3 regions of the Vreelandella sp. L-15 genome follow, and region 2 is predicted to be linked to each of the others. Evidence: predicted binding sites of a transcription regulator. Region 2 holds the regulator's gene; each other region holds the start of a gene.
What was found. The regulator sigma-54, encoded in region 2, starts transcription at its own class of promoters, with help from an activator protein. The targets are predictions, from matches to a motif close to TGGCACNNNNNTTGCTNT.
Positions count from the first base shown of each region.

Region 1 (10,262 bases), on a different contig from region 2:
TTCTCGCAAACCTATCCCGAGCGTTACTTCGACGTCGCCATTGCTGAACAGCACGCGGTCACGCTGGCCGCCGGCATGGCCTGCGAAGGCATGAAACCAGTGGTGGCGATCTACTCCACCTTCTTGCAGCGCGGCTACGACCAGCTGATTCATGACGTGGCGGTACAGGAGTTAGATGTCACCTTCGCCATCGACCGGGCAGGCCTAGTGGGCGAAGACGGCCCCACCCACCACGGCAGCATGGATCTTTCGTTCCTGCGCTGCGTGCCGGGCATGGTGATTCTGGCGCCTGCCGATGAAGCCGAATGCCGCGCCATGCTCAGCGCCGCCTACTACCATTCTGGCCCGGCTGCCGTACGCTACCCCCGTGGCACCGGCCCTGGGGCCGTCATTCCAGAGCACCTAGAGCCGCTGGCGATTGGCGAGGCCCAGGTGCGTCGCGAGAGCACCAGCGACGGCGTACGCATCGCGCTGCTGGCGTTTGGCAGCGTCAATAGCGCCGCCGCCGAAGTGGCTGAGAAGCTCAACGCCACCCATATCAACATGCGCTCGGTGAAACCACTGGACCGCGATGCTGTGCTCCACACGGCGGACGAGCATGAGCTGCTGGTCACCCTGGAAGAGAACGTCATTGCGGGCGGCGCGGGTAGCGCAGTGAACGAGCTGCTCAACGCGGAAGGCGTTCAGGTGGAAGTGCTGAACTTAGGCCTGCCGGACGCCTTTGTGGAACACGGCACCCCCGCCGAGCTATTGCGCGACTGCGGACTGGATGCTGCCGGCATCGAAGCAGCCATTCGTTCGCGCCTGCCGTCGCCTTGAGCTTACTGATTAACTTGTTGAGACCGTTATGCTTTTTTTGATGATTCTGTTTGGTTTGATTGGCCTTGCCAGTGGCGGCCCCGTGGGCCTGCTGGTGGGAGCGGGTCTGGGCTGGTGGTTGGCACGCCAGCTGGGGCGCCGCTTGAATGCCGCCCGCACGCGTTTGCAGGAAGGTTTCCTGGAGTCGATCTTTTCGGTGATGGGCTGCCTTTGCCAGGCCGATGGCAAGGTCACCAAGGGCGAGCTAGACGTTGCCGAAAAGCTCTTCGATCAAATGCGTCTTCAGGGCGAGCACCGCGCCAAAGCTCGCGCCGCCTTTGACCGGGGCCGCGCGGCTGACTTCAACCTGGATGCCGAGCTGGCCAAGGTCAACCGCCTCACCCAGCGCCAGCCGGTACTGCGCCAAGTGTTTTTACAGGTTCAGTTGAGCGCGATTGCCGCCGATGGCGTGCTGCACCCCGCCGAGCACGAGATGATTCTACGCGTTGCCCGCGGCGTTGGCTGTAGCGAGGCCGAAGTTCAGCAAATCGAAGCCATGCTGCACGGCGCCGCCGCCAACTCCCAAGGTGCCAGCGAAGAAGCCTTAAAAGATGCTTACCGCGTTCTTGGGGTATCAGAAGACGCCAGCGACGCCGAGATCAAGAAAGCGTATCGTCGCCTGATGAGCCAAAACCATCCGGACAAGCTGGCGGGCAAGGGGCTTCCGGAGAGCATGCGCGAGGTGGCGCAGGCCCGCACCAGCGAGATTGGCAATGCCTACGAGCGCATCCGCGCGGCGCGGGGCCAGTAGCTCGTGACAGGGTTCCAGGGAGTCGCTACAGTGAAAACTTCACGGTACTGCCTGGAGCCGCCAAATGATCACGCTATACAGCTTTCCCAATTCCCGCTCGCTACGCGCTGCTTGGACGCTTGAAGAGCTGGGCCTAGAGTACCAGTGCCACCACATAGCGCTGGATAAAGGCGAGGGGCAAAGTGCCGAGCATCTTGCTCGCCACCCGGATGGCAAGGTGCCGGTGCTGGAAGATGGCGAGCTAATGCTGTTTGAGTCTGCGCCTATCTGCCGTTATCTCGCCGAGCAGTATGGCGCTGGGCAACTGCTGCCTCAAAGCATTGCCGAGCGCGCCCAGGTCGACCAGTGGCTTAGTTTCATCGTTACCGAGATCGAGCAGCCACTGTGGCTGCAAGCCAAGCACAAATTCGCCCTGCCTCAAGATAAGCGCGTGCCTTCAGTGCTACCCACCGCCGCTTGGGAATTCCAGCGAGCCCTGCTCGCGCTCGAGCGCCGCTATCGTGGCCAGGAAAATCTAGTGGGCGATACCTTCACGTTGGCAGATCTGTTCTTAACGCACACGCTCACTTGGGCCACAAGCATGAAACATCGCTTGCCGGAGCCGCTGGTGGCCTATCGCGCCCGCCACGCCAATCGCCCAGCGCTTGCCCGCGCCGCCGAAAAAGAGCAGGCGGCAGCGCAAGGTTAAGCGTTACCCCTTACGCTCGATATCCACATCGCTGGCTTGGGTAAAGTCATCCAGCACCATCATATGGCCGAGCTTGCCCGCTTTGGTGGAGAGGTACTGTTCGTTGTGGGGGTTTAAACCGGTGGTAATGGGCAGACGCTCGACGACGTTCACGCCGTCGCGGGTTAGCGCATCCACCTTGCGGGGGTTGTTGGTCATCAGCTTGAGCGCGGTAATGCCCAAGTGGTTGAGCATCGGCACGCAGAGGTCGTAGCGGCGCATGTCGGCGCCAAAGCCGAGCTGCTCGTTGGCTTCTACGGTATCGGCGCCCTGGTCCTGCAGATGATAGGCGCGAATTTTATTGAGCAGGCCAATGCCACGCCCTTCCTGGCGTAAATAGAGCAGCACGCCGCGCCCCTCTTCGGCAATACGCTTTAGCGCTTCTTGCAGCTGGTAGCCGCAGTCGCAGCGCATCGAGAATAGCGCATCGCCGGTTAAGCACTCAGAGTGCACGCGCCCTAACACCGGCTCGCCGCCGCTCACATCGCCCAACGTTAGGGCGATATGGTCTTTACCCGTGGCGTCGTCTTCGAAGCCATGCATGGTGAATGTGGCCCAGGGAGTGGGCAGCCGAGAGGCAGCAATGAAGCGAATGGTCACAGGGTTCCTCGCTGATTAACCAAACCAGTTAACCACACCAGTGTTGGCGAAGTGGGCGGACAGTTTACCAGGAAGCCGCGCAGGCCTCACGGTCTTAGCGGGGTGCGACGATTTTTGCCACGGTTTGCGCCGCCACCCCCGGCTATCTTCACGTACAATTCCTATCTTCAGGTACGATGACTCCCTTACAATGCGGGCAAATTTCTCAAGAGCAAGTGTTTATGACCACCACACCTTTGCAAAACGACCGTTTTCTTCGCGCGCTGGCTCGCCAGCCCGTTGACCGCACTCCGGTGTGGATGATGCGCCAAGCCGGCCGCTATCTGCCGGAGTACCGCGCCAGCCGCGCCGACGCAGGCAGCTTTATGGACCTGTGCCGCAATCATGACTTGGCTTGCGAAGTCACCCTGCAGCCGCTGGAGCGCTACCCGCTCGACGCTGCCATTCTGTTCTCGGATATTTTGACCATCCCCGATGCCATGGGGCTGGGCCTCTACTTCGAAACCGGCGAAGGCCCCAAATTCAAGAAGACCGTACGCACCGCCGAAGAAGTCGCCGCGCTGACCGTGCCAAACGCCGAGCGCGACCTGGACTACGTGATGCGGGCGGTCTCCACGATCCGCCGCGAGCTGAACGGCCGCATGCCGCTGATCGGCTTTTCCGGCAGCCCCTGGACGCTGGCAACGTATATGGTTGAAGGCGGCTCCAGCAAAGACTTCCGCCACTTAAAAACCATGCTGTATGACACGCCGGACACCATGCACCAGCTGCTGGACACCCTGGCACAAGCGGTCACCGACTACCTGAATGCCCAGATCCGCGCCGGTGCCCAGGCGGTACAGATTTTTGATACCTGGGGCGGCGCGCTGTCCACACCGGCCTACCTGGAGTTCTCGCTGCGCTACATGGAGCAGATCGTCTCCGGGCTGATCCGCGAGCACGATGGCCGTCGCGTACCGGTCATTCTGTTCACCAAGAACGGTGGCCAGTGGCTGGAGCACATTGCCTGTGCCGGTGCCGACGCATTGGGCATCGACTGGTCCACCGAGCTGTCCGACGCCCGCGCCCGCGTAGGCCATAAAGTCGCCCTGCAGGGTAATTTAGACCCCAACGTGCTGTTTGCTCGCCCCTCCGCCATTCGCGCCGAAGTTGCCCGCGTGCTGGAGAGTTACGGCCACGGCCCGGGCCACGTGTTCAACTTGGGCCACGGCATCAGCCAGTTCACCAACCCTGATCATGTCACCGCCTTTATGGAGGCGCTGCACGACTTAAGCCCGCAGTACCATCAGGGCATTCCGACTCAATCGAACGACTCATGCCCAGGAGCCAAGCAATGAGCGACCTACGCGACGACCAGTGGTTTACCGAAGTCTTTGATAGCCACGGTAGCGCTTTCTCGCTGAAAGTTTCTGAAAAACTGCTGGATGTGCAAAGCCCTTACCAGCACCTGGAAGTGTACGCCACCGAAACCTACGGCAACCTGATGGTGCTGGATGGCTGCGTGATGCTCACCGACCGCGACAACTTCCTGTATCACGAAATGATCGCCCACCCGGCGCTGTTCACCCATCAGGACCCCAAGCGGGTGGTCATCATTGGTGGCGGCGACTGCGGCACCTTGAAAGAAGTGCTGCGCCATCCGGGCGTCGAGAAGGTCACCCAGATCGATATCGACGAGGAAGTCACCAAGGCCGCCGAGCGCTTTTTCCCCGAACTCGTGGAAGCCAACGGCGACCCACGCGCCGAGCTGCTGTTTGCCGACGGCGTGAAATGGGTCGACGACGCCGCCGACGAGAGCATCGACGTGCTGATCATCGACTCCACCGACCCGGTAGGCCCTGCCGAAGGCCTGTTCAAAACCGACTTTTTGAAGCGCTGCCACCGCATTCTGAAAAGCGGCGGGGTGATGGTGCAGCAGAGTGAGTCACCGCTGTATCATAGCGGCTCAATCATCCGCGAACTGCGTAACGACATGCGCGAAGCAGGCTTTGATAGCGTAGCCACCCTGCCCTTCCCCCAGCCGGTGTACCCCTCGGGCTGGTGGAGCGTGACGCTGGCAGGCAAAAGCACCAACGTTGAAAGCTTCCGAGAAGAGGCTGCCGCCAGCCACGAAATGCCGCTACAGTACTACACAGTAGATGCCCACCGTGGTGCCCTGGCGCTGCCGCCCTTTATGCGTAAAGCGTTCGCATAACTTCGCGGTTCCGCTATGTATCAGGCCGGGCTCTGCCCGGCCTTTTTTATGCGCAGGAGTTGCTGCGCTCGACGTTAAGGAATAATAAATGACTACAACGCGTTGGTTAGGATTGGGAATCACTCTATTAGCCCCGACCCTCTGGGTACCTGCCACGGCCATGGCCGATACCCTTGAGGCCATTCAAGAGCGCGACAGCGTGCGCTGCGGCGTTAACGCCGCCCAGCCCGGCTTCTCATCGCTGGACGATAACGACCAATACCGCGGCCTGGACCTCTAGCCGCGACACCACGCTAGGGATAAACTTCACTGGCGTCAGCTACTACGACGGCCAGGCGTTTATGGTGGCCAGCGACCTCGGCGTACAGAGCGCCAAAGAACTGGATGGGGCGGCTATTTGCACTCAGTCAGGCACCACCAGCGAACTAAACCTTTCCGACTACTTCCGCATTAACAACATGACCTATGATGCGGTGGTGTTTGATTCACCTGAACAGTCGATTGCAGGCTTCGAAGCAGGCCGCTGCGACGTATTGAGCTCGGATGCCTCGCAGCTCTATGCCCAGCGCATTCAACTGGCCGACCCCAATATGGCCGTGGTACTACCGGAGATCATCTCCAAAGAGCCGCTTGGCCCAGCAGTGCGCCAAGGCGATGACCAGTGGTTCAACATCGTGAAGTGGTCGCTGTTTGCCATGCTGAGTGCCGAAGAGCTGGGCGTCAGTCAAGCCAACGTGGATGAGCAGCTAAGCTCAGAAAACCCCGATGTGATGCGCCTACTTGGGCAAGATGGCGATTTTGGTGAAGCCATGGGCCTTTCGTCAGACTGGGCTTACCAAATCGTCAAACAGGTGGGTAACTATGCGGACATTTATGACCGTAACGTGGGCGCGGACTCTGATTTCAACATTGCGCGCGGCCTGAACGCTCTGTGGAAAGATGGCGGCATTCAGTACGCGCCACCTATTCGCTGACACGCTAGGCGACTAGCCACCGACCTCCGCCAGCGGCTGCGCACCAAAAAAGCGCAACGCGTAGCTGCTGACCTACTTTTTTGCACCACTACCTTCGTCAAATTCGCTGATTTTACGTTGAAAAGCGCTGAATTTGACGGCATATCTTTCTTGGCACCTTCCTTGCTAGCTTTTAATGATGCATCACCATGCATAATGACATTAAATCGAGGAAGGGGAACAAACATGATTAATAAGAAACACCTGGTACTGCTCGCCTCAGCGGGTGCCATCTCCCTCGCCGGTATCGCCACCGCACAAGCCAATACGTTAGAAGATACCCGCGCGCGCGGTGCTGTACAGTGTGGCGTTAGCGACGGCCTACCAGGTTTTTCCGCCCCAGATGATAGCGGTAACTGGCAGGGCCTCGACGTTGACGTATGTCGCGCCGTTGCTGCAGCGGTACTGGGCGACGCGGATGCCGTCAACTACATCTCCCTGAATGCTGTTGAGCGTTTCACCGCGCTGCAGTCTGGCGAAGTGGATGTACTGTCCCGTAACACCACTTGGACCACTACCCGTGACACCACCTTGGGCCTGAACTTCACCGGCGTTACCTTCTACGACGGTATCGGCTTCATGGTGAACAAGGATTTAGGTATTAGCAGCGCAGACGAACTCGATGGCGCCGCGATCTGTATCCAGTCTGGTACTACCACCGAGCTTAACGTCGCCGACTACTTCCGTGCCAATGGCATGGAGTTTGACCCCATCGTATTCGACACGTCTGAGCAAACCGTGGGCGGCTTCCAAGCTGGCCGCTGTGACGTGCTGACCTCCGACACTTCTCAGCTAGCGGCCTTACGCATCCAACTGGACGACCCCGCTTCTGCAATGATTCTGCCTGACATCATCTCCAAAGAGCCGCTGGGCCCAGTGGTACGTCAAGGCGACGATGAGTGGTTCAACATCGTAAAATGGTCGCTGTTCGCCATGATCAACGGTGAAGAGTATGGCATTACCAGCGAAAACGTTGACGAGATGCTCAACTCAGACAACCCGGATATTGCTCGCCTGCTGGGTCAGGACGGCAACTACGGTGAAGGTATGGGCTTAGAAGCCGACTGGGCTTACAACATTCTGAGCCAGGTAGGTAACTACGGCGAAAGCTTTGATCGCAACGTAGGCATGGGCTCACCGCTGGAAATTGAGCGTGGTATTAACGCTCTGTGGACCCAAGGCGGCATTCAGTACGCACCGCCGATTCGCTAAGCGTCTCGCTTGACCCCGGCCCGCCGCTCCCTCTTAACAGGGAATGGCGGGCCATCTGATTGACCTGCCGTATCGCGGAGACGCCATCCATGTCTGTAAGACCTAATGCTCGCCCGGCTGGCCACAAGCCACCGTTTTGGCGAGACCGCGCCAAGCGTGCGCTCATTTTCCAGTGTCTATTGATTGCCGCTGTCATTGTGTTTCTGTTCTATATTGTCGGCAATGTTCAAGACAACTTATCCTCACGGGGTATCACCACCGGCTTTGGTTTCCTAAACAATACCGCCGGTTTTGGGATCGTGCAGAGTCTGATCGACTACTCCTCCCAAAGCACCTATGGCCGCACCTTCTTCGTGGGCCTGCTGAATACGCTGCTGGTGGGTGGGTTAGGCGTGATCGCCGCCACCATCATTGGTTTTATTGTCGGTATCGCTCGTCTATCGCCCAACTGGCTGATCGCCAAGCTAGCCGCCGCGTATATCGAAACCTTTCGTAACATTCCGCTGCTGCTGCAGATTTTCTTTTGGTACTTTGCCGTGCTGCGCACCCTGCCAAGCGCCAGGGACAGCCTTGCCTTTGGGGAAGCGTTTTTCCTCAACGTGCGCGGACTGTATCTACCAGAACCGCTGTTTGAGTCCGGTTTTGGGCTAATTCCCGTGACCTTTGTGATCGCCATTGTGGCCAGCATTGCGCTGGTGATTTGGGCGAAGCGCCGCCAGGAAGCCACGGGGAAACGTATTCCTGCCTACTGGATCTCCTTTGCGCTGATTTTTGGCTTGCCGCTGTTGGTTATGTTGGTGACTGGCGTGCCTATCACTTGGGAAATGCCCGAACTGCGTGGCTTTAACTTCCGCGGCGGTATTACGGTGATTCCCGAGTTCCTGGCACTGTGGTTCGCGCTCTCGATTTATACGGCGGCGTTCATTGCCGAAATCGTGCGCTCCGGCATTCAGGCCATTTCCCATGGCCAAACCGAGGCCGCACAAGCGCTGAGCCTGCCGCGTAACCTGGTGCTGCGTCTGGTGGTCATTCCGCAGGCGCTGCGGGTCATCATCCCCCCGCTCACCAGCCAGTACCTCAACCTGATCAAGAACTCGTCGCTGGCCACGGCCATTGGCTACCCGGACCTCGTTTCGGTCTTTGCAGGCACCACGCTGAACCAGACAGGCCAAGCCATCGAGGTCATTGCCATGACCATGGCGGTTTATCTGACCATCAGTCTGCTGGTCTCCATGTTCATGAACTGGTTCAACGCCCGTGTGGCGCTGGTTGAACGCTAGGCCGTTGTCGAGGGCATTCCCATGATTCACAACCGAACGATGATCGAGCCAAAGCCGGCGCCCAGCAGTTCCGTGGGCCCTGTGGCATGGCTACGCAGCAACCTGTTCAACGGCCCGATCAACACGATCTTTACTCTGATCGGCCTGTATATTCTCTACCTGCTCGTGGTTCCCACGGTGCAATGGGCGTTCATCAACGCCGACTGGGTAGGCACCTCCCGCGAAGACTGCTCCCGGGAAGGCGCCTGCTGGGTGTTCATCAACGCACGCTTCACCCAGTTCATCTACGGCTTGTACCCGCGCTCGGAAATCTGGCGTGCCAATATCGTCTTTGCCGGGTTCTTCACCCTGATTGCCTGGCTGGCGATTCCCAAGCTGCCTTTCAAGCGCTGGGTGGCCGTGTTTGCGCTGGTCGGCTTCCCCGTGATCGCCTACGTGCTGCTGCATGGCGGCTATTTCGACCTGCCGCGTGTGCCGACCCATCGCTGGGGCGGCCTGATGCTGACCCTGCTGCTGGCCACCGTGGGCATGGTAGGCGCGCTGCCGATCGGTATCGTGCTGGCCCTGGGTCGGCGCTCTAACATGCCCATCGTCAAAAGCTTTTGCGTGGTGTTTATCGAGTTCTGGCGCGGCGTGCCGCTGATCACCGTGCTGTTTATGGCCTCGGTCATGCTGCCGCTATTCCTGCCCTCCGATATGAGCGTTGACCGCCTAGTGCGTGCCCTGATCGGCTTAACGCTGTTCCAGAGCGCCTATATGGCAGAGGTCATTCGTGGCGGCTTGCAGGCGATTCCAAAAGGCCAGGAAGAGGCAGCTGCCGCGCTCGGCATGACTTACTGGAAGCGCATGGGGCTGATCATTCTTCCCCAAGCGCTGAAGATGATGATTCCCGGCATCGTGAATACGTTTATCTCGCTGTTTAAAGACACCACCCTGGTCATGATTATCGGGCTCTTTGACCTTTTGGGGATCGTGCAAGCGGCACTGGCCGACTCACGCTGGTTAGGCTTCTCGTTGGAAGGTTACGTGTTTGCCGCCTTCATGTTCTGGATCTTCTGTTTCAGCATGTCGCGCTACAGTCAGTACCTAGAACGCAAGCTGCATACCGGCCACAAGCGCTAACGCCGCTTTTATCAACGATTTTTTAGCAGGATAGTGACATGACACAAGCAGCTTCCCATAACCCTGGCACCGGCACTTCGGATCTGATGGTCGAAATGCGCGGCGTCAACAAGTGGTACGGCGATTTTCACGTGCTGCGGGATATCTACCTGGAAGTGAAACGCGGCGAGCGGATCGTCATTTGCGGGCCTTCTGGCTCGGGCAAATCCACCATGATCCGCTGCATCAATCACCTAGAAGAGCACCAAAAAGGCGAGATCGTGGTGGGTGGCGTGCCGCTGACCCAAGACGTCAAGCGCATCGAGCAAATTCGCCGCAGCGTCGGCATGGTATTCCAGCATTTCAACCTGTTCCCTCACCTCACGGTGCTGGAGAACTGCTGTATCGCACCGATGTGGGTGCAGAAGAAGCCCCGCAAAGAGGCCGAAGCCATGGCCATGCAGTACCTGGAGCGCGTGCGCATCGCCGAGCAGGCCAAGAAATATCCTGGCCAACTCTCCGGTGG
Region 1 covers NZ_JBSXNN010000037.1:10,466-20,727, reverse strand. Annotated here, with positions in the region: gene dxs (1-deoxy-D-xylulose-5-phosphate synthase) at 1-819, shown strand, start outside; gene djlA (co-chaperone DjlA) at 848-1,609, shown strand; gene AC13CY_RS04615 (glutathione S-transferase family protein) at 1,674-2,297, shown strand; gene ribA (GTP cyclohydrolase II) at 2,301-2,936, opposite strand; gene hemE (uroporphyrinogen decarboxylase) at 3,158-4,273, shown strand; gene speE (polyamine aminopropyltransferase) at 4,270-5,130, shown strand; partial or broken gene AC13CY_RS04595 (type 2 periplasmic-binding domain-containing protein) at 5,219-6,104, shown strand; gene AC13CY_RS04590 (amino acid ABC transporter substrate-binding protein) at 6,330-7,355, shown strand; gene AC13CY_RS04585 (amino acid ABC transporter permease) at 7,445-8,635, shown strand; gene AC13CY_RS04580 (amino acid ABC transporter permease) at 8,657-9,757, shown strand; gene AC13CY_RS04575 (amino acid ABC transporter ATP-binding protein) at 9,844-10,262, shown strand, end outside.
Region 1: the regulator sigma-54 is predicted to act here: its motif matches at 6,256-6,273, upstream of AC13CY_RS04590 (amino acid ABC transporter substrate-binding protein).

Region 2 (10,262 bases):
TTGCCACGCGGAATGGTCATATTAACGCCACGGAAGATATCGTTATCTCCACGGGAAAAGTAAACATCTTCAACCTGTATGAAGGGAACATCCGTCATAAGCTGATTGACCTTCATCGTGTTGCCAGAACGCGTCAGTATAAACCGACTGGGCGCGGGGCAGTTTAGAAAACAGTGTTTTCGAAATATTATCGAACATCGTATCCTAACGCTACTCTTAGTAACAGTCGCGCAAATCATTGCCGTACAAACCATTCGTCAATAGAACTCACTAATACCGCGGGTACTTGCTGCATGCTTTAGCTAAACACTGCTTCAAGATGTTATTCTTACTAGTCACCTATTCACATCGATGAAACGAGACACGCCATGCGTCAGCCACTATCCACACCCAGCCAACTGCGTGAAAGTGCACTGCGCACCTTGCAAATCGAGCAAGCGGCTATTGGCGGCTTGCAAGCCAAGCTAGATGAAAGCTTTGACCACGCCTGTCAGCTTATGCTTGCCTGTCAGGGACGCGTGGTAGTCACCGGCATGGGAAAGTCAGGTCATATCGCCGGCAAAATCGCAGCCACCCTAGCCAGCACAGGCACTCCAGCCTTTTTTGTTCACCCAGGTGAAGCCAGCCATGGCGACTTGGGCATGATTACCCGCGCCGATGTGGTTTTGGCACTCTCTAACTCCGGTGAAACCGCTGAAGTAACGGCCCTACTTCCGCTACTCAAGCGTCTTGGCACACCGCTGGTCAGTATGACTGGCCGCCCAGGCTCCACTCTTGCACAGCACTCAGACGCCCACCTGGATAGCGGTGTAGAACGAGAAGCCTGCCCGCTTGACCTAGCACCCACCAGCTCCACCACCGCCGCCCTTGCCCTAGGCGACGCCCTTGCTGTTGCCCTATTGGAAGCACGGGGCTTTACCGCTGAAGACTTTGCCCTCTCTCACCCTGGCGGCAGCCTCGGTAAGCGCTTACTACTGCGTGTTAGCGACTTAATGCACGATGGCTCACGGCTCCCTCAAGTAGCGCTGGGCAGCCCGCTGCGCGATGCACTACTTGAGATAACACGCCAAGGGCTGGGCTTTACCTGCGTGGTGGATAGCGAAGGCCGTCTTGCCGGGGTCTATACCGACGGCGACTTGCGTCGCACGCTAGACCAACACCACGACCTGCGCGATGTTCAGGTAGATGACGTAATGACGCGCCCCGGCAAGCGCATTGGTCCAGACATACTAGCTGCCGAAGCGGTGCGCATTATGGAAGATAACCGTATCACTGCACTGGCTGTTGTTGATGAACAGCAGCGCCCCATCGGCGCGCTGCATATGCATGACCTGCTTGCCAGCGGCGTTATTTAACGACTTTATACTGCTTTTTTGGCAATGGATGATGGAGGCTTTATGGCCCTACCTGATGCACTACTCGACCGACTTCGCCGCGTAAAACTGCTTGCGATTGATGTAGACGGTGTACTTACTGACGGCCGTCTCTATTTTCAGGCTGACGGTATCGAAATCAAAGCGTTTCACACCCAGGACGGTCATGGCCTGAAGTTACTCAAGCGTGTCGGCATCCATGTGGCGCTGATTACCGGCCGTGATTCACCTATGGTGAGCCAGCGCGCTGCTGCCTTAGGAATCACTCACGTATACCAGGGCTGTGAAGACAAACTCACTACCCTGAGAGCGCTTTGTCAGCGGCTTGATATCACCTTAGAACAGGTCGCCTACTGTGGAGATGACCTACCTGATCTTGCTCCGATCAAGCGCTCCGGTGTCGGTATTACGGTCCCCAATGCTCCGGACTACATGCACCCCCATGCCGACTGGATCACTGAACGCCTTGGCGGACACGGGGCTGTGCGTGAAATTTGCGATACGCTCCTAACGTCCCAAGGGCACTGGGATGCCGTACTCGATACGTATCTGCACGGACAGCCATAATGCGCTTTAGGGTAAGAAAACGGGTCTGGATCACGGCAATGGTCATCGCCCTAGGCGGCGTGCTGGTTTGGCTAGACCCTCGCGGCCCCCAGGAGACTGAGATTGACTCTGAAGCTCGTGCCCAGGAACCTGGGCACGTATTAGAGAATGCCGAAATTACCCTATTTGGCGAAACAGGCACTATTCAGCAATCTCTGGTAACCCCACGGCTGGTGCATACTCCGCAAACGGCAATGACTGACGTGTTGTCACCCCGTGCCACGCTGTTTGATAGCGAACAACGTGAGTGGCTCGCCACGGCGAACACTGGCACCCTCAATACTGAAACCCAAGCATTAACATTGGCAGGCTCCGCGCGGCTACTAGCGCCTGAAGAGGGGTGGCAGCTTGATAGCGAACTATTAAACTACGACGGGACCACCCGGCATGCCTGGAGCGACACCCACGTAGTGTTGCAGCAGCCCCCTCAGCGTATGGAAGCCTCCCGAATGGATGTATGGCTGGATGACAGCCAAGTCCGTTTAACCAACAACGTGCGCGGCGTTCATCCGCCGGCCACCCGTTCCCCTTAGGAGTCGCGGTCAACTACCCCCGCCTGAAGGCGGGAGCTTGTGACAACAAGCCCGGTTGACCAGGGAGAGCGGTAGCCAACCCGCTACGTTGATAACAGGTCGCCAAGACTCACCCACGGATGCTTCCTCAGTCCGTGGCTCTGAAAGGTCAAGATCATGCTGGCGCAAGGTAAAACGCCGAAGATCTTGATCGCTGCCACAAGGCAGGAGCCGGTTATCGACATTCCCGAGGGGAGACGGGGCGCAAGCCCCGCGACACAAGGTCCGTAAGGGCATTGATTAGGAGGAAATCGCATGGCGATTTTCGTACTGGACAAAAAGAAGCAGCCGCTGATGCCGTGCAGTGAAAAACGGGCTCGGTTGCTGCTACAGCGCGGGCGTGCCGTGGTGCATAAGCGCTATCCGTTCACGATCCGGCTGAAAGATCGAGTGGGCGGTAGCACGCAGCCACTAAGCCTGGGCATCGACCCTGGCAGCAAAACGACCGGGCTGGCGCTGATACGCGAACCGGACAGTCAGCAGCGGCATGTGCTGTGCCTGTTTGAACTAATCCATCGCGGTTATCAGATCAAAAAGGCATTACAACAACGCGCCGCCTTTCGGCGTCGCCGCCGCAGTGCCAACCTGCGTTACCGCGCCCCGCGCTTCAATAATCGCACCAAACCCAAGGGCTGGCTGGCACCGTCGCTGCAGCATCGCGTCGATACCGTCACGGCCTGGGTGAACCGGTTGAATCGTTTAGCGCCTGTAACCGCCATCAGCCAAGAGTTGGTGCGCTTTGATACGCAGAAGCTGGATAACCCCGAGATCAACGGCGTGGAGTACCAGCAAGGCACGCTGCTGGGCTACGAAGTACGCGAGTACCTGCTGGAAAAATGGGGCCGTGAATGTGCCTATTGCGGCACCGCCGATACGCCGCTGGAGATCGAGCATGTGATACCGCGCTCGCGGGGCGGCTCGAACCGCGTCAGTAATTTGACCCTAAGCTGCCACCCCTGCAACCAGAGCAAGGATGCGCTGTCACTGGTGGATTTTTTCGCCACTGACAAAGGCCTGAAAAAGCGCCTGAAAGCCAACGGCCACACCGCTAACGCTCGGCTTGAGCGTGTGCAGCGCCAGCTCAAGCAACCGCTGCGCGATGCCAGCGCGATCAATGCCACGCGCTGGGCGCTGTTTAATGCGCTCAAAGCGACTAGCTTGCCGGTGGCTGTCGGCACCGGCGGTCGCACCAAGTACAACCGCCAGCGACTGGGCATTCCTAAAACCCATGCTCTAGACGCGGCCTGTGTCGGTGCGTTCGACGCACTACATGCTTGGCAGGTGCCCACATTAACCATCAAGGCGATGGGGCGTGGTAGCTATCAGCGCACCCGCTTAACGAAACACGGGTTTCCGCGTGGCTATCTGATGCGGCAGAAGCAGGTGCACGGCTTTCAAACCGGCGACATGGTGCGTGCGATGGTACCGACTGGCAAGAAAGCAGGTACCCATACGGGGCGTGTCGCGGTACGCAAAACCGGCAGTTTTAACATCCAGACCGAACAGGGGGCCGTGCAAGGCATCTCGCACAAATACTGCACCCTCATCCAACGCGGTGATGGCTACGGCTATCACTTTACACCCTTCACCCACCTAACAGGAGGAGCGGGACAGGCGGTGGCGTAACCCAGTCGCCCTGCGGGCGACGCGCTATCCCTCCCGGCGCTAAAGCACCGGGTTTCTCGCGCAAAATCTGATGAATGCTCTAATCCGCACTGCACTTCTTGCCCTAGCCGTGCCGCTTGTCACAATTGCACTGCCTGTAGCGGCACAAAACCAAGCGCCTATTCATGTGGAGGCCGACCGGTTAGACCTTGACCAACGAGCAGGGACAGCCGTGTACACCGGTAACGTTGACATTCGCCAAGGCAATATGCAGCTACGCGGAGAGCGTGTCGAAATTCAGCGTAACAATGCTGGCGAGTTGTCTCGCGCCATCGCTACGGGCGAGCGTGCTTACTTGCGTAACCAAATTGAAGACCAAGAAACCCCTATAGAAGGCTGGGCGCGTCGGATTATTTATCACGTTTCCGAACGCCGGGTTGAGCTGATTGACCAAGCTGAGCTGACCCAGCAAGGAGATCACTTCCAAGGTGGACGTTTAGAGTACTTTATCGATCAAGAAGTAGTACAAGCACGCTCTGACGTTAGCGGCAGTGAAAATCAGCGTATTCGTATGACCCTTCAGCCCGAACAATAGGAAGTGGCCACGTGGCAGCATCAACATCCCCAGTCCCCACACCAGTAAAAACGCTCTACGCCCATCATTTAGCGAAGAGCTATAAGCGCCGCCGTGTGGTTAAAGATATTAATCTGGAAATCACTCAAGGTAGCGTGGTTGGGCTACTTGGCCCTAATGGTGCAGGTAAAACCACCTCGTTTTATATGATTGTGGGGTTGGTCAAATTGGATGCGGGCAAAGTAGGCATTGACGACCTTGACCTCACTCATGCTCCTATGCATGAACGCGCCATGGCAGGGATTGGTTATCTACCCCAGGAAGCTTCCATCTTCCGCAAGCTCTCCGTGGCTGACAACATTATGGCCATTTTAGAGACACGCAAAGAGCTTGATCGAAGCGCCCGGGAAGCACAACTTGAGTTACTACTTGAAGATTTTCACATCACTCATATACGCGACAACTTAGGCATGAGTCTTTCTGGGGGCGAACGCCGCCGTGTTGAAATCGCCCGCTCATTGGCCACCGAACCGGCCTTTATCCTGCTGGATGAACCTTTTGCCGGGGTTGACCCGATTTCCGTTGGGGAAATTAAAGCTATCATTCGAGCGTTAAAGAAACGCCACATTGGCGTATTGATCACCGACCATAACGTTCGTGAAACGCTGGATATTTGTGATATTGCCTACATTGTTGGCGACGGTCACATCATTGCCAGTGGAAACGCCCAGGAAATCCTCAACAACCAGAAGGTTCGAGATGTCTATTTAGGCGCTGATTTCCGCCTTTAAACAGTGACCTGCAGAAGCATTTCTTTTAGTGGCATGCTTATTGCACTTGCACCAAGCCATAACTCGCTCTAGGGTGGAGCTTTCTGATTAACGAGTGGTTCTCAGATGGTCATGAAAGCTTCTCTCCAATTGCGTATCGGCACACAGCTGACCATGACACCTCAGCTGCAGCAGGCTATCGCCCTGCTTCAGCTATCGACGCTGGACCTTCGTCAAGAAATTCAGCAAGCGCTAGATGCCAATCCCATGCTTGAGCAAGAAGATGAGTTTGGCGAGCAGGCTGTCAGTGAGCCTCAAGAGGCTGAGTGGTCCGAGAGCATCCCCAACGAACTCTCCGTCGACAGTGACTGGTCAGATACCTATCAAGACATAGGCAGCCTGGGTGGCAGCAGTGAAGGCCCCGACTTCGAGCGCCAAGCCGCTGGACAAAGCCTACATGGCCACCTGCTATGGCAACTGGCCATGACAGACTTTAGCCCGCGAGAATACGCCATCGCGGAAAGCCTGATTGATGCGCTGGATGCCAACGGCTATCTCACCCAGCCGCTTAATGACATTCGGGAAGGATTAAAAGCCCAAGGCCATGACAGCTTAAGCCAGCGGGAAGTGGAAAATACCCTGCTGCGCTTGCAGCAATTTGAGCCCACCGGCGTCTTTGCCCGAGACCTGCGTGAATGCCTGATGCTGCAACTCGCCTCACTACCTGAGGACACCCCTCTGCTAATGCCCGCCAAACGGCTGGTTCGCCAGTTTTTGGAAGCATTAGGCAAAGACGATATGCGGCTTCTCAAGCGCCGTTTAAGCCTTGATGACGAGCAGCTTGACGATGTCATCCGTTTAATTCGCAGCCTTGACCCACGCCCTGGGAGCACCTATGGCGTTACCGACGACAGCTACATCACCCCCGACCTAGTCGTTCGGCACGACAATGAAGGTTGGCATTTAGAGCTCAATCCAGAAGCACTACCACGCTTGCGTATACAGCCCGACTACGCCAGCTTGATCAAACGCGCAGACAAAAGCCAAGACAACCAGTTCCTCAAAGAGCACCTCCAAGAAGCCCGCTGGCTGATCAAAAGCTTATCGAGTCGCAATGACACGCTGCTACGAGTTGGGCGTGAAATTATTGCACGCCAAATTGGCTTTCTGGAGCATGGCGAAGAAGCAATGAAACCGCTGATTTTAGCGGATATTGCTGAAGCGGTAGAGATGCACGAATCCACCATATCTCGTGTGACCACGCAGAAATTTATTCACACGCCACGGGGCGTTTTCGAGCTTAAGTACTTCTTCTCAAGCCAGGTAAGCGGCCAAGACGGCGGCGACAGCCACTCCAGCACAGCCATTCGCGCCCGCATCAAAAAGCTGATTCAGGATGAGCCCTCAGGAAAACCGCTCTCCGATAGCCGCTTGGTGACTCTGCTTGAAGAGGGGGGCATTAGCGTTGCACGGCGTACTGTCGCAAAATATCGGGAGTCAATGGGCATTCCCTCGTCAAGTGAGCGCCGCCGTTTACGCTAGTTAAGCGGTACGTATGAACAAACTCAACGCAAGGGCTTTGCAATAGCGTAAAAAGGGTTACAATCGAAGTACAGTCCGATGGATAAGGAGCACGTCAATGCAAGTAAACATCACTGGTCATCACGTTGAACTGACTGACGCCTTGCGCGACTACGTTAACGAAAAGCTAGAGCGCGTTGAACGCCACTACGACAACATTACCACGGTGCAAGTGACCTTATCTGTTGAGAAGGAGCGCCAGCAAGCAGCCTGCACACTGCACGCTGCCGGTGCAGACCTTCACGCCGAAGCGCTTGATAACGACATGTATGCCGCTATTGATGCGCTAGCAGACAAAATCGATCGTCAACTCGTTAAACATAAGGAAAAAGCACAAGCTCGCGCCCAGGGCGCTGGTGTGCGTTAACTCAATGACGTTGGAAACCATCCTCCCCCCGGAGCGCGTGCTTTATGACGTTCCCGGGGGCAGCAAAAAACGGGTGCTGGAGTTTTTCAGCACCTTTATCGCCCAAAATACACCCAGCCTAGATAGCCAAGAGGTGTTTAGCCGACTCATTGGCCGCGAGCGACTAGGCAGTACGGGGATAGGCAACGGGGTTGCCATCCCCCACGCTCGCAGTCCTCACTGTAGCGCACCCATTGCTGGCTTTTTAAAGCTTGCTGAGCCAGTAGACTTCGACGCCATTGATGGCGACCCGGTGGATCTTGTGTTTGTGCTGCTGGTACCAGAAGAGGCAGATGACACCCACCTAGCACTGCTTGGCCAAGTGGCTACTATTATGAACGACGCCCATACGCGTCAGCAGTTACGTAAAGCCGATAGTCAGCGCGAACTCTTAGCACTTATTACCGCCAAGATTCGCGAACAAGCCGCCTAGGCTTTATGGGCGGTGGCCACTGCACGCAGCGATAATTTCCTCCCATGCAAGCCAAGAGAGACGCTATGCAACTGGTGATCATTAGCGGCCGTTCAGGGTCCGGTAAATCTATCGCCTTACAAGCGCTAGAGGATCTTGGCTACTACGCTATCGACAATTTACCCGCCATGCTGCTGGGCTCATTAGTTGATGAACTACGTGAGCAAGGCGAGCGCACTCACTTAGCAGTGAGCATTGACGCGCGCAACCTTCCTACGGCGCTTGAACGCCTCCCAGCTTTACTGGAAGAACTACGCCAGCGAGAAATTCGTTTTCAGGTCATCTATCTGACCACGGATGCGCGCATTCTTTTGGAGCGTTACTCAGCCACCCGCCGTCGCCACCCGCTTACCCGGGATAGCGAAATGACGTTGGAAGAGGCCATCAATAAAGAAGAAGAGACGCTGCTTGAAATTCGCGATCTCGCTGACTTGTTGATCGATACGTCGCGCTTATCCGTGCATGACCTGAGACGCCGCATTACTGATCAAGTCGCCCACCAGCGAAAAGATCAGCTAACACTGACGTTTGAGTCGTTTGGCTACAAACGCGGCGTACCCATGGATGCCGACTTAGTCTTCGATGTTCGCTGCCTGCCCAACCCTTATTGGGACCCTACCCTGCGCCAATTTACAGGGCGTGATGCTAATATAGTGGCGTTTTTAAGTAGCTACCCAATGGTCGAGGCAATGACCAATGATATTCAGGCTTGGTTGGAAAAGTGGCTTCCGGCTTACCAAAATAGCCAGCGAAGTTATATAACCGTGGCTATTGGCTGCACCGGCGGGCAACACCGCTCTGTTTATATGGTCGAACAGCTTGCTAAAAAGCTGGTTAAACAGACCGGAGAAGTACAGTTGAGACACCGTGAGCTGGGGTTACAATACACGCTGAGCGAAGAGCCTGCGGTGCCATGCGTTACCACACCCGCCGCTGCCAGCACGCCCTGAGCTTCAGAACCTAATTTTTAAGGCCTAAGCTTCTCAAGACCTAAGTTTCAAGACCCACTCGGCAAAAAGGAACCAGAGTGCCCAAAAGAACCTTAACACTTACCAACCAGCGTGGTCTTCATGCCCGCGCGGCCACCAAACTGGTGAAATGTGGCCAGCAGTTTTCCGCGAATATCGTGGTTTATAAGCAGCAGCAGAAAGCCGATGCCGCCAATATTATGTCGCTGCTAATGCTGGCCGCCCCCTGCGGCACCGAGCTCACTGTCGCCGCTGAAGGAAACGACGCCGAACAGGCGCTAGATGCCATTGAAGCTCTGTTCGACGCACGGTTTGACGAAGACCAGTAGCTAGTTTACCAAGTCAGCACTTGTCGACTAGCTTCCTGCCACTGTCATCGCATCAATCAGCCAGCTACCCGTGTGAATACTGCCACGGGTATCCGTATCACTTCCCACACCGCTTAGCCCCGCGAACATCTTGTTGAGGTTACTAGCAATAGTGAACTCCTCAATGGGGTACTGTACTTCGCCATTCTCAATCCAGAAACCCGCTGCTCCCCGGGAATAGTCGCCAGTGACGCCGTTAACGCCCTGCCCCATGAGCTCGGTCACCCAAATACCACGCCCCATCTGTGTTAACAGCTCTTCCCGCGGCGTTAACGGCGCTAACAAGCGCATGTTGCGCGCGCCGCCTGCATTGCCCGTGGACTGCATCCCTAAACGACGCGCACTGTAGGCAGAGAGCATGTAACTCGCCACCCTCCCCTGATCAATAAACCGGTTGCTACGGGTTTGTACACCCTCCGCATCAAACGGTGAACTAGCCGTTGCTCCCACTTCCATCGGGCGCTCTTCTAACCCAAACCAATCGGGGAATAGCGGGCTACCCAAGCGATCACATAAAAACGAGGCTTCTCGATAAAGCGCGCCGCCCGCCAGAGCACCCATAAGGTGGCCGATAAGGCCGCTAGCAAGGGAGGGATCGAACAGCACAGGAAACGTTCCCGTCGGGGGGCGTCGTGCTCCTAGACGCCGCAACGTTCGCGCTGCTGCCTCACGCCCCACCTCCTCTGGGTGGCGAAGCTGCTGCGGGTTACGCGCCGACGTATAGTCATAATCCCGCTGCATGCCTTGCTCATCTTGGGCAATCAGCATGCAGGAGAGTGAGTGACTGCTACCCTTTTGAGTCCCCAAAAAGCCGTGGCTATTGGCGTATACTCGCACGCCCTCACCGCTTGAGAGCGAGGCACCTTCTGACTGGTGAATACCTGCCACCTCGCGGCCAGCCTGTTCGCAGCGCAGGGCAAGGTCAATCGCTTCATCGGTTGAGAGCGCCCACGGATAGTGCACCTTC
Region 2 covers NZ_JBSXNN010000092.1:80,138-90,399, forward strand. Annotated here, with positions in the region: gene AC13CY_RS13920 (ATP-binding cassette domain-containing protein) at 1-98, opposite strand, end outside; gene AC13CY_RS13925 (KpsF/GutQ family sugar-phosphate isomerase) at 369-1,355, shown strand; gene AC13CY_RS13930 (KdsC family phosphatase) at 1,398-1,940, shown strand; gene lptC (LPS export ABC transporter periplasmic protein LptC) at 1,940-2,512, shown strand; gene iscB (RNA-guided endonuclease IscB) at 2,807-4,177, shown strand; gene lptA (lipopolysaccharide transport periplasmic protein LptA) at 4,248-4,751, shown strand; gene lptB (LPS export ABC transporter ATP-binding protein) at 4,763-5,521, shown strand; gene AC13CY_RS13955 (RNA polymerase factor sigma-54) at 5,627-7,042, shown strand; gene hpf (ribosome hibernation-promoting factor, HPF/YfiA family) at 7,140-7,448, shown strand; gene ptsN (PTS IIA-like nitrogen regulatory protein PtsN) at 7,453-7,920, shown strand; gene rapZ (RNase adapter RapZ) at 7,986-8,909, shown strand; gene AC13CY_RS13975 (HPr family phosphocarrier protein) at 8,987-9,256, shown strand; gene pmbA (metalloprotease PmbA) at 9,284-10,262, opposite strand, start outside.

Region 3 (10,262 bases), on a different contig from region 2:
ACCCTGGTGTTCTACATGGGGCTCTCCAAAGTGGCCGCCATTTGCCATGGCCTGCGCCAAGCGGGCCTGCCCGATACGTGGCCTATCATGCTGGTGGCCAACGCCAGCCAGCCCGAGCAGCAGTCCCTGGTGGGCACGCTAGCCGATATGCCCGAACGCCTTGCCGCTCAGCCGCTGCCATCACCCTGCCTCATTATGGTGGGGAGTGTGGTGAGCATGGTGGCCCACAGCCCCGCCGCTCGACTCTCTCAAACGCAGTGCTGGCAGCAGCATTGATAGCCGAGTCGTGTTCTTTTACTAAGCGTTTTAAACGCTGGGGTTGAAGTCTTCAAAGGCTCTCCCCATATTCGTTAACACGCTATTAAACGAGGCGGTGGAGGGGAGAGTCAGGAGTGCATGACGATGTCTCTAGGCGCGATGTTGGCCAGCAGCAGTACGGTCGGCCATTCGGTATCTCATGGGGCTTATTGAAAACTACCGTGCTGGCAGGAACCGATAGCGACGCGAATGTTCATAGGAGCGGAGGCTTCCACTGCCCGGTTAAGCGTCTCTTAATAAACCAGGAGTATTCTATGAAAAAGCACAAGGTTGGCGAAAACGCGCTCAAAGCGCAGTTACGTACCCCTATGTTCAAAATGCAGCAGCAAACGCCGAAGAAAGGGAAGGGCAGCTACTCTCGTAAAGGGCGTCATGCTCAAAGAGGGCATCGCCAAGCCGCTTGAACCAGCGTTTTGGCGATGCCTTCCCCAGGCATCGCTGCAGGCAATTTGCCAGTCTGCAGACTCTCATCAGCTTGGCCGGCCACCGGGTCGGCTTTTTTATGTCAATTGGCCGCTTGCTCCACAGTAGAGATACTGCACACTTCCATACGGTAGCCTGATTGGTACACGCTGCGTAGGCGCAGCACGTGCCGACCGTCCAGCTCTAACTTGCGTCGCAAACGGCTGACTGAGTATCCGTACGCGTCGACACATCGCCTTTGATCCCCCCCCCCACACCAGCTCCAATAAGTGAGCGCGGCTTAACAACTCACCCACTTTAGCCAGTATTTTTATCCTTATTAAGAAATGAAGAGCCCTCCATAAACCAAGGCGCCGATAACAACAAAGGCGGGATGGGTGTTAAAGCGCACAAGCGCAATCGTGGCCACGATACCGATAATCAGCGTGTGGAGGAGGCCGCTTGCCGCCATACTTTCTGTGAAAAAACTGAGGGTAAGCCATGCCATCATCATGGCAATCACTGGTCGTACCCATTGGCTCATGCGTTTAACGCGCGGGGAGTCGCGGTGGCGATATAAAAGCCCCAAAGCGCCAAGCATCAGCAGGAGTGAGGGAATGACCGTCGCGGCAACAGCCACAAATGCCCCGCCAATACCGGCAACTTCATAGCCAACATAGCCCGCCATTTTGGTGGCAATCGGGCTGGGGAGCGCATTGCCGAGCGCCAGCGTTTCAGCAAAGCCCTGTGACGTCATCCAGCCATAGCGACCCACTACTTCTGCTTCAATGAGCGGAATAATGGCGGGGCCACCGCCATAACCAATAATGTTAGGAATAAAAAACGCTAAAAAGAGATCCCAATAAATCATGCGGCACCCTCCGCGCGTTTTTTACGGGATGGACGTAGGAGGGCCGCCAGCAGAATAGCCCCAATCACCCAGCCGGGATGTACGCCTAGCCAATAAATCACCGCGCCTGCGATGACCGCCATAGCGATGCTGATTAGCCAGCCAAGGGCGGCTTTGGATTTATCGAAGAAGTCCCAGGTGAGCTGAGCCATCATGACCATGACTACCGGAATGACCGCTTGTCCCATACCGCGAATCCAGCCAACGTCGCGGTAGCGGCTAAAAATTCCTAACATCACAATCATGGCCACGATCATCGGTAGGATAACGGCAATGACGGCCGCCGCGCAGCCGCTGATGCCCGCTACCCGGTAGCCAATATAGCCGGGCATCTTGGTGGCAATGGGGCCGGGTAGGGTGTTGCCAATGGCGAGCACATCGGCAAACTCTTCATCGGTTAGCCACTGGTGGCGTGTCACGACTTCCGCGCGGACCAGCGGTATCATGGCAGGGCCGCCGCCAAAGCCGAAAATGCCGACGCGAAAAAACGCCCAAAAAAGTGCTGTTTGCTTCATACGCTCATTGCCCGCAGCGGTAGCATCACAGTAAAAAGCATCGAGATTGCCTATTTATCGTTTGTAGATTAAAAAATCGATTATTCTGTCTAAAATAGAATATAGGTGAGCCAGACAAGAGGCGTCAACACCTAGTCATGGAATCTCCGTTAACTGATGCCTTGCGTAGGTATGCAAAAGGACTCCGGTATGAACAAGCCAATGCAGCTTTCCTCCACGAAAGCATCTAGCTCTATCTATGATTTACTGCGCCGCGATTTGGTGGGGGGGCGCTTTAAAGCGGGTGAGAAACTCGCCATTAATACGCTTAAGGAGCAGTACCAGGTAGGGCTGAGTCCGCTGCGTGAAGCGCTTAATAAACTGGCGGCTTACGGCCTGCTGATCCAAGAGAATCAGCGTGGGTTCAGAGTGCCTAAGCTCTCACGTGAAGAATTAGACGATATTGCGCGACTGCGCACCGAGCTTGAAGGTATGGCGCTGGAGCGAGCTATTGCTCATGGCGATGCGGTATGGGAAGCAGACCTTTTGGCGGCGGCACATCGCCTAAAGCGTGCAGACATTACACTAGATAAAGGCGAAGAGTGGGAACGCCTGCATACGCATTTTCACCGTACCCTGGTGGCACCCTGTGGTTCAGTATGGCTGTTGCGCTTTATTGAACAATTGCACGACCAGTTCGACCGCTACCGTCGTTTAGGGCCGAAAATGCCGACAATCCGACAGGAACTGGATGAACAACACCATGAGCTGGTAGAACTAGCGCTTCAGCGCGACGCGACAGCCGCAAGAGCACTAATGGACGACCATATTCACAAATCTTATGAGGTTGCCTTGGCGCGTTATCAACAGCATGCCTAGCGTATTTGCGAGGGCTTATCTGTACACTGGCGTCCAATATGTGGCGATGCCACGCCTTTTAAAGAGCCATAAGGTGCAGGTGGAACGGGTATGACGCAAGCAGCAGATCAGCAGGTAGTGGACCAAACGCTGGCATGGGTGAGCCATTTTATTGTTGGACACAACATTTGCCCCTTTGCTAAACGTGAGCTGGATAGCAATACGATTCGTGTTGAAGTCGTGCGCTCGAAAAAAGTGGATGTGGCCCTTGAGGAGTTAGTGGCGGAGCTGGAGTGGCTCAACGAGCACCCTGAAGCAGAAACTACCCTGCTGGTGTTTCCGACACTTTTTAAAAGCTTCGACCACTACTTGGATTATGTAGAGCTTGCCGAGCAACTGCTAGTTGAGTTGGGCTACGAAGGTATTTACCAGCTAGCGACGTTTCACCCTGACTACTGTTTTGCCGATGCAGAGCCAGAGGCCGCAGCGAATTACTCAAACCGCTCGCCCTATGCCATGGTGCATTTGCTGCGCGAAGCCAGCGTTGAGAGAGCCATCGCCTTTTACGGCGACACGGCCGCTATCCCTGAACGAAATATCGCTTACTTAACAGCGTTAGGCAGCAAAACCGCTGAGGCGCAGCTGCAGCGATGCTACAACCTGCCTTAATTTGCATAGGGTGCCTAAATTAATTTTTATGTTTGCAGACCATTTTTAATGCAGCGTTGGAAGACCAGCAGACTAGCAACCTGCTGGCAGTAAGAAGAAAACCCTCTTAATAGCCTTATAACGACTTATGCATAACGTAAGTATCCACATAACCAAGCGATGAGTGGCAATAAGCGTTGGGCACCGTGCCAACAATGCTAAACCCCAGACGTTGCCATAAGGCCACGGCGACTTGGTTGCTGGCCACTACGGCGTTGAACTGCATGGCTATAAAACCATGTTGGCGCGCAGCTTGCTGTGAGTGTTCGCACATGGCTCGCGCAACCCCTTTACCTCGCGCGTGCGGCGTTACCATATAGCCGCAGTTACACACGTGGCTACCAGGGCCAGCGGCATTCGCTTTTAAGTAGTAACTACCTAGCAACTGCCCCTGTTCGTCTTTCACTGCAATACTGAGCAGTGGTGTTTTGCACCACAGTGAAAAAGCGTCGTCATAAGTGATGTTAGGATCTATCGCGTAGGTTTCTTCGGCAGCTACAATGGCCTGGAACGTAGGCCAAAATAGGGCGAACTCATCCGCAGTCATTGGTGAAAATTGAAGGGTTTGCATGGGGCTTTTCTCGTTCATTAAGGCATAAGCTACGTTAGCATATTCTGATACGGCTCAGCGCAGTTGCATCGTTCCCCACCGAGTGGGCCATAAATTACAACGAGAGGGCTTGGCAATGACCATAGAGAGCGCACTGACCTACTTTTTAGCTATCTTTGTGTTTGCCGTGACGCCTGGCCCAGGAATTTTTGCGTTACTAGCTAAGGGGATGTCGGCAGGTACGCGTCCGTGTATCCCGCGGGCGCTGGGTATGACGGTGAGCGGTGTGATCTATCGATCTCACCGTGCTAAACCGGAGCGATATGTTTCTGGTGGTGGGCTTAACGCTGGTTGGGTTGATGATGGGCTTAATGCTGGTAGCATCGTTTGCTTCCTCTGCGCGGCGCTTTTTTCAATCGGCGCGCGTTCAGAAAGGCACCAACCGTACCGCAGGCTCGCTGATGGTAGCGGCAGGTGCTTTTCTCGTTGCGAAAGGGTGAGTAGAGCGGCTTAACGTGCGGCTTGGGCAACAATCTCATAGCTACGCAGCCGATCAGCGTGGCTATAAAAGTCGCTATTAATCATCAGTTCGTTAGCGCCGGTACGTGCTTGAAACTCTTCTAATTGCGCTTTTACTGTTTCCGGGCCGCCAATAATAGCAGCCCCCAAAAACTGCTCTACTTGAGCGCGCTCCATGGGGGACCAGTCTAACGTGTCGACGGGGGGCAGTGACTGGGTCGGTTTACCACGAATCAAGTTTAAGAATTTTTGCTGAGCAGTGGTGGCCAAGTAGTGCGCCATCTCGTCACTTTCCGCCGCCATGACAGGCAGGCCCACCATCGCATAAGGTGCCTCTAAATGCTTAGATGGCCGGAAATTATCCCGGTATAGGCGCAATGCTTCAAAGAGATAGCCCGGCGCAAACTGCGCAGCAAAGGCGAAGGGTAGGCCGAGCTTTGCCGCGAGCTGTGCGCTGTAACCGCTGGAGCCCAGTAGCCAGATGGGGACATGGGTGCCTTGGCCTGGAACGGCTTTAACGGTTTGGTGAGGGTCCGCATCGTCTAAATAACGGCGCAGCTCTTCAAGTCGCTCTGGAAAATCATCAACTCCTGCATGGGCGTGGCGGCGCATAGCCCGCATGGTGGCACCATCTGAGCCAGGTGCGCGGCCCAGGCCAAGGTCAATTCGCCCTGGGTAGAGGGTTTCCAGCGTGCCAAACTGCTCGGCAATCACTAACGGTGGGTGGTTAGGCAGCATAATACCCCCGCTACCCACGCGAATAGTGGACGTCTGGCCTGCTACGTGGCCAATCAGTACGGCGGTGGCCGCACTGGCAATGCCAGCAATGTTGTGGTGTTCAGCTAACCAGTAGCGCTGGTAGCCCAAAGACTCTGTGTGTTGGGCTAAAGAGACGCTATCACGAAACGTTTCAGCAGCGCTGCCGCCTTGGCGGATGGGCGCTAGGTCAAGAACAGAGAGTACGGTTGAGGCAAGTTGGCTCATAAGTCACCTAATAAACATGCATGGTCGGCGGGCCAAGTTGTTAGCACGCTTCATAATGCTATGTGTATGCGGGCAGCAACGAGCAAAAACAAGGTGTCAAGCGAGCAGAGTTACTCTCGGGGCGGTGTGGGTCGCACTAGGATTTCATTAACGTCAACATGGGGTGGTTGCGACAGAGCATAGATCACCGCATTGGCGATATCGCGGTCTGCTAGCGCGTACTTGGGTGGTTCATCAAAGAAGGGAGTATCGACCATGCCAGGCTCAATCAGTGTCACCCGCATGCCGGTGCCGCGTAACTCCTCGCGCAGATTATAACCAATACCCGTTACTGCCCACTTAGTGGCGCTATACATGGAGCCTGGGATGGTGGTGCGGCCTGCGGCAGAGCCGGTTAAAAGAATATGACCCTGGCGGCGTTTTAGCTCTGGCAAGCAGGCTTGCAGCGTAAGGCCAACGCCGTAGATATTGGTGAGAATCATCTCCCGCCAAGCAACATGATCGGCGCTGCTAAACCCACCCGGTGAGCCACCGCGACCTGCATTGGCGAATACTGCATCAATGTGGCCGAAGGTTTCAATCGCCTGTTCCACCATAGCTTGCTGCTGGCTTAAGTCGGTGACATCAACTTCGCAGGTGAGTACGTTCTCTGGACCAAGCTCTTGAGCAAGCGATGTCAGCTTATCGGCTGAACGAGCGGCAAGTACCAACTGGTAGCCTTCACGAGCCGCTGCACGAGCGGTGGCCGCACCAATGCCGCTGGAAGCGCCGGTAATTAACAGTACGCGGTCATGCATCGCTTACTCTCCTTGCTCATTAAACTGGGTGAGCTTTCAGCATGGCTAAAACCTAATCAGGTTGCAAATCGGGCTCAGCGCTGCTGTTTTTACTCTTTACGTTGCAGCATGGCAGAGAGGTCAAGAATCGACTGTGCCATATCCGCCATGCTTTTGCTTTGGTCCATTGAGGTTTTTCGCAGAAAGCGGTAGGCCTCCTCTTCACTCATGGACTGGTGCGCCATGATTAATCCTTTTGCCCGCTCGATTAGCTTGCGTTCACGGAGAGCCTTGCGGGTATTCTCCAGCTCGTCGCTTAGCCCCTGTAAGCGGCTGGATTGAGCATGAGTGAGCTCCAGTAGTGAGCGGCTAAGCGGAGAGTTGAGGGCGTTGGCGGTTAGGTCTCCAAGCGGCTGAGTAGAGTGAAGGGCTAGTAACTGTTCACAGGGCGCAGGCAGCGGTCTGTCAGGCTTCGCCTTCGTCTGCTCTAGCTCTGCTTGAGCCTGGACAATTTTATGATGGCAAAGGGCCGTTAATTGGGTATTCAGGGTGTCTTCAACCGTTTTAATCGTATCAATACGCAGGGTGGTGAGCTCGTACCAGGTTTCACCTAATGTATTGCCTGATGCCGTTTGGTGGTGAGAGCGCTGGCAAGCAATATCTCGCAACTGACAAATGTCCGCCAGTGTTCTAGGAGAGAGGGATTGTTGCCAAGTCCCCAGAGCCTCTGGGGTGGCAAATTCTACAAAGGTGTCAAAGCAGCGCTGTTGGGCGTCAACCAACTGGTTCAGCAGCGTACGGTGGGCATTGTCGAAATGACCAAGAGTAAAACCAAAGGCGCCGCAGGCGCGCTCTTGCCCCGCCAGCTCTTTACCCTGCATAAGATGAAAAATAGCGACCAGGGCACGGGTAATGTCTGGGTCGACCGCTGTGTCGGCCGCTTCAAAAACAATCGCTAAGAGATTGCTAATGAGATGGTTAAACGCTTGAGTTGCTGCATCTGGCGATATGTTGAAGGTCTCAATTGCATGCCGTAATACATCTAGTTCATCCAGTGACAGCCAGACGGCAGCAATGCGGCGTAATAAGCGCGCTGTCGCCTGTGGCCGTGATTCCTGGCTAAGCGCTTCGAGACGCTGACGCATCGAGGCTTCCGCCGCTTGACTATGCTGCAGGTAAGTGGCTCGTCGAGTTTTAAAACGCTTGCCTTTTGAGGCTAAGTAAATCGTCGAGGCTCCTCGCTCGCGTTGAAGCACATGAATAAACTGGCTGACATCGCTGACAATATCTGCTGTGGTTGCTAGGTGGTTAAGGTTATCAATGTCGCAGCGCAGGGCGGTTAAGAGTAGCTGTTGGGCAGAAGACATGTTGATTTCCTTATTACTCGCCGCCTAAAGGTAAAAAGCCCCCACAGCGATGCGCATGCAGGGGCGGTGTTAATTAATATTAACGCAGTGACAGTGCGCCTGCTCCTGTGTCTTTGCCTACCGCATCACGATAGGCGCTGGCTTCTTCTGCTTCGGTGGCATCACTAAAGCGAACGACCAGTACGCAGGAGGCAAGTACCAATACGGTTAAGCCGAGGTAAAAGAGGCCTTGCTGGTAGCTGAGGCTTTCGCTACGGAATAGAAACGCTGCCGATACAGCGCCCACGTTACCGCCTGCACCGACAATACCGGCCACTGCGCCTAAGGCTTTTTTATTGATAAAGGGCACCACACCAAAGGTGGCGCCTTCCGCCATCTGCACGAACAGGCTAAATACCAGCATGATGCCAATCGCCAAGCTGAGTACATGCATTTGCGAGAAGGCGACGAGAGCGATGCCTTCGCATAGTAGTGCGATAAAGAGCCAGCGGACGCGTCCTTTTAGCCCACCCTGTTTAGCGAATAGGTCGGAAAAAACGCCGCCAAGAGTACGAGCAAAAATGTTCATTAAGCCGAACAGGCCTGCGATTAAGCCGGCGGTTGCCAGGGTAAGATCGAATTTATCGAAGAAGTAGATTGCCGCGATATTGTTGATGGTCAGCTCGACCCCAAAACAGAGTCCGTACACCACAAACAGCGCCCAAACGCGGATATCCTTTGCCGCCGCTAAAAAGCTCTGGGCTGCGCCATGCTCTCCGGTGGCTGGCGGTAGTTCACCGCGGGCGCGCAGCTCGCTGAAGTTGCCGTCTGGGGCATCTTGAGTGAACAGCCAGTAAGCGATACCGGTAAAAAATAGCACTACGCCAGGCACGACCATGGCCAGACGCCAGCCGAGCGCCTCATTAACGCCTAGCATCAGCATGCCCGCAAAAATCAACGGCATAACAATTTGTGTGGTGCCGCCGCCTAGGTTGCCCCAACCTGCGCTCGTGGCATTAGCGGTGCCAACCACATTGGGCGCAAACATCATGGTGGTGTGGTACTGGGTAATCACAAACGAAGCGCCGATAGCGCCAATCGCTAGGCGGGCCAGCAAAAACGTTTCAAAACTGTTAGCCAGACCAATGCCCATAACCGGAATGGACCCGAGCATCAGTAGGCCTGTGTAGGTTTTACGTGGCCCAATACGATCACACAGCACGCCAATCAACAGGCGCACCACCACGGTGATCGCCACCGAGGCAATAATGGTATTGCCGATTTGGGTTTGGGTGAGTGATAGATCCTCGCGAACCACCGCCATTAGCGGCGCAATGCCGAACCAGCCGAAAAAGCAGATATGAAATGCGAACCAGGAGAGGTGAAACGCGCGCATTTGCGGTGTTGAGAAGTTCAACAGTCGAATGCGGTTGGCTTTATTGCGAATGTCCATGGATGGCCTCACAGAGCATAGAACGAGTTTGCCGAGACACAACGCATCAGGCGTTGCGTGGTTACGAGAACATGCCTTCGCCATTGAAGGTCAGGTTCGACGCACTCGTACCCTTGCGGGCCTGGTCCACGCCTACTACTACTGCATAGCAATAAGCAAATACTCCGCCATCTGTCTTTTTAAATATTTAAATCAGTTGCTTACTGTTTTTTCAAAGCAGTGCTAAGGGAAATAAAATCACTAGATTAATCAAGTGAGCGCACTCCTCATGAGCAGAGTGCGCCAAGTTGGGGCAGTGCTGGATGGCTGAAGGGAGTTATTCGTGCAGATATACTGCATCAATATCCAGGGTTGAGCGTTGGCCGATGGCATCAAAGTTAGCCGTGATCCAGTTGTCGGCGGCTTCTCTCCCTTGGTCAAACAGGTGGCATAAAAATGGCCATTCAGAGTTGAGTTTGCTTGAAACCGATAAGCTATCGAGTGCCTGATCGCCACTAATGCGGTGAAAAAGCGACTGCTGGTAGCAGTTTTCAATACCCTGCTCTTCAAGGGTGCGTTTCAACAGCGCGATCATGCGCACTTCTTTAATCAGCGCGGCATTAAAGGTGATTTCGTTAAGGCGGTTCATAATGGCCGAAGCGGAGGTGGGTAGTTCATCACGGCGAATCGGGTTGATCTGTACCAACAGAATATCCCTTGCGCTGCACTCTTCCATTAAGGGGAAGAGGGCTGGGTTGCCCATGTAGCCGCCGTCCCAATATGCTTCGCCGTCGATTTCCACAGCCTGGAACATAAAGGGCAGACAAGCCGATGCCATGACCGCATCGACGCTCATCTCTTCTCGACGAAACACACGCTGTTTGCCGGTGCGCACGTTAGTAGCTGCCACAAAGAGCTTTAGCTGGTCGCACTGGCGTACCCGCTCAAAGTCGATGTGGGCCGCC
Region 3 covers NZ_JBSXNN010000103.1:74,005-84,266, forward strand. Annotated here, with positions in the region: gene cobA (uroporphyrinogen-III C-methyltransferase) at 1-276, shown strand, start outside; gene arfA (alternative ribosome rescue factor ArfA) at 573-722, shown strand; gene AC13CY_RS16875 (chromate transporter) at 1,061-1,591, opposite strand; gene AC13CY_RS16880 (chromate transporter) at 1,588-2,145, opposite strand; gene AC13CY_RS16885 (GntR family transcriptional regulator) at 2,335-3,003, shown strand; gene AC13CY_RS16890 (DUF1415 domain-containing protein) at 3,094-3,651, shown strand; gene AC13CY_RS16895 (GNAT family N-acetyltransferase) at 3,767-4,261, opposite strand; gene AC13CY_RS16900 (hypothetical protein) at 4,564-4,740, shown strand; gene AC13CY_RS16905 (LLM class flavin-dependent oxidoreductase) at 4,751-5,743, opposite strand; gene AC13CY_RS16910 (SDR family oxidoreductase) at 5,854-6,540, opposite strand; gene AC13CY_RS16915 (nitrate regulatory protein) at 6,630-7,886, opposite strand; gene AC13CY_RS16920 (NarK family nitrate/nitrite MFS transporter) at 7,966-9,318, opposite strand; gene AC13CY_RS16925 (patatin-like phospholipase family protein) at 9,635-10,262, opposite strand, start outside.
Region 3: the regulator sigma-54 is predicted to act here: its motif matches at 9,471-9,488, upstream of AC13CY_RS16920 (NarK family nitrate/nitrite MFS transporter).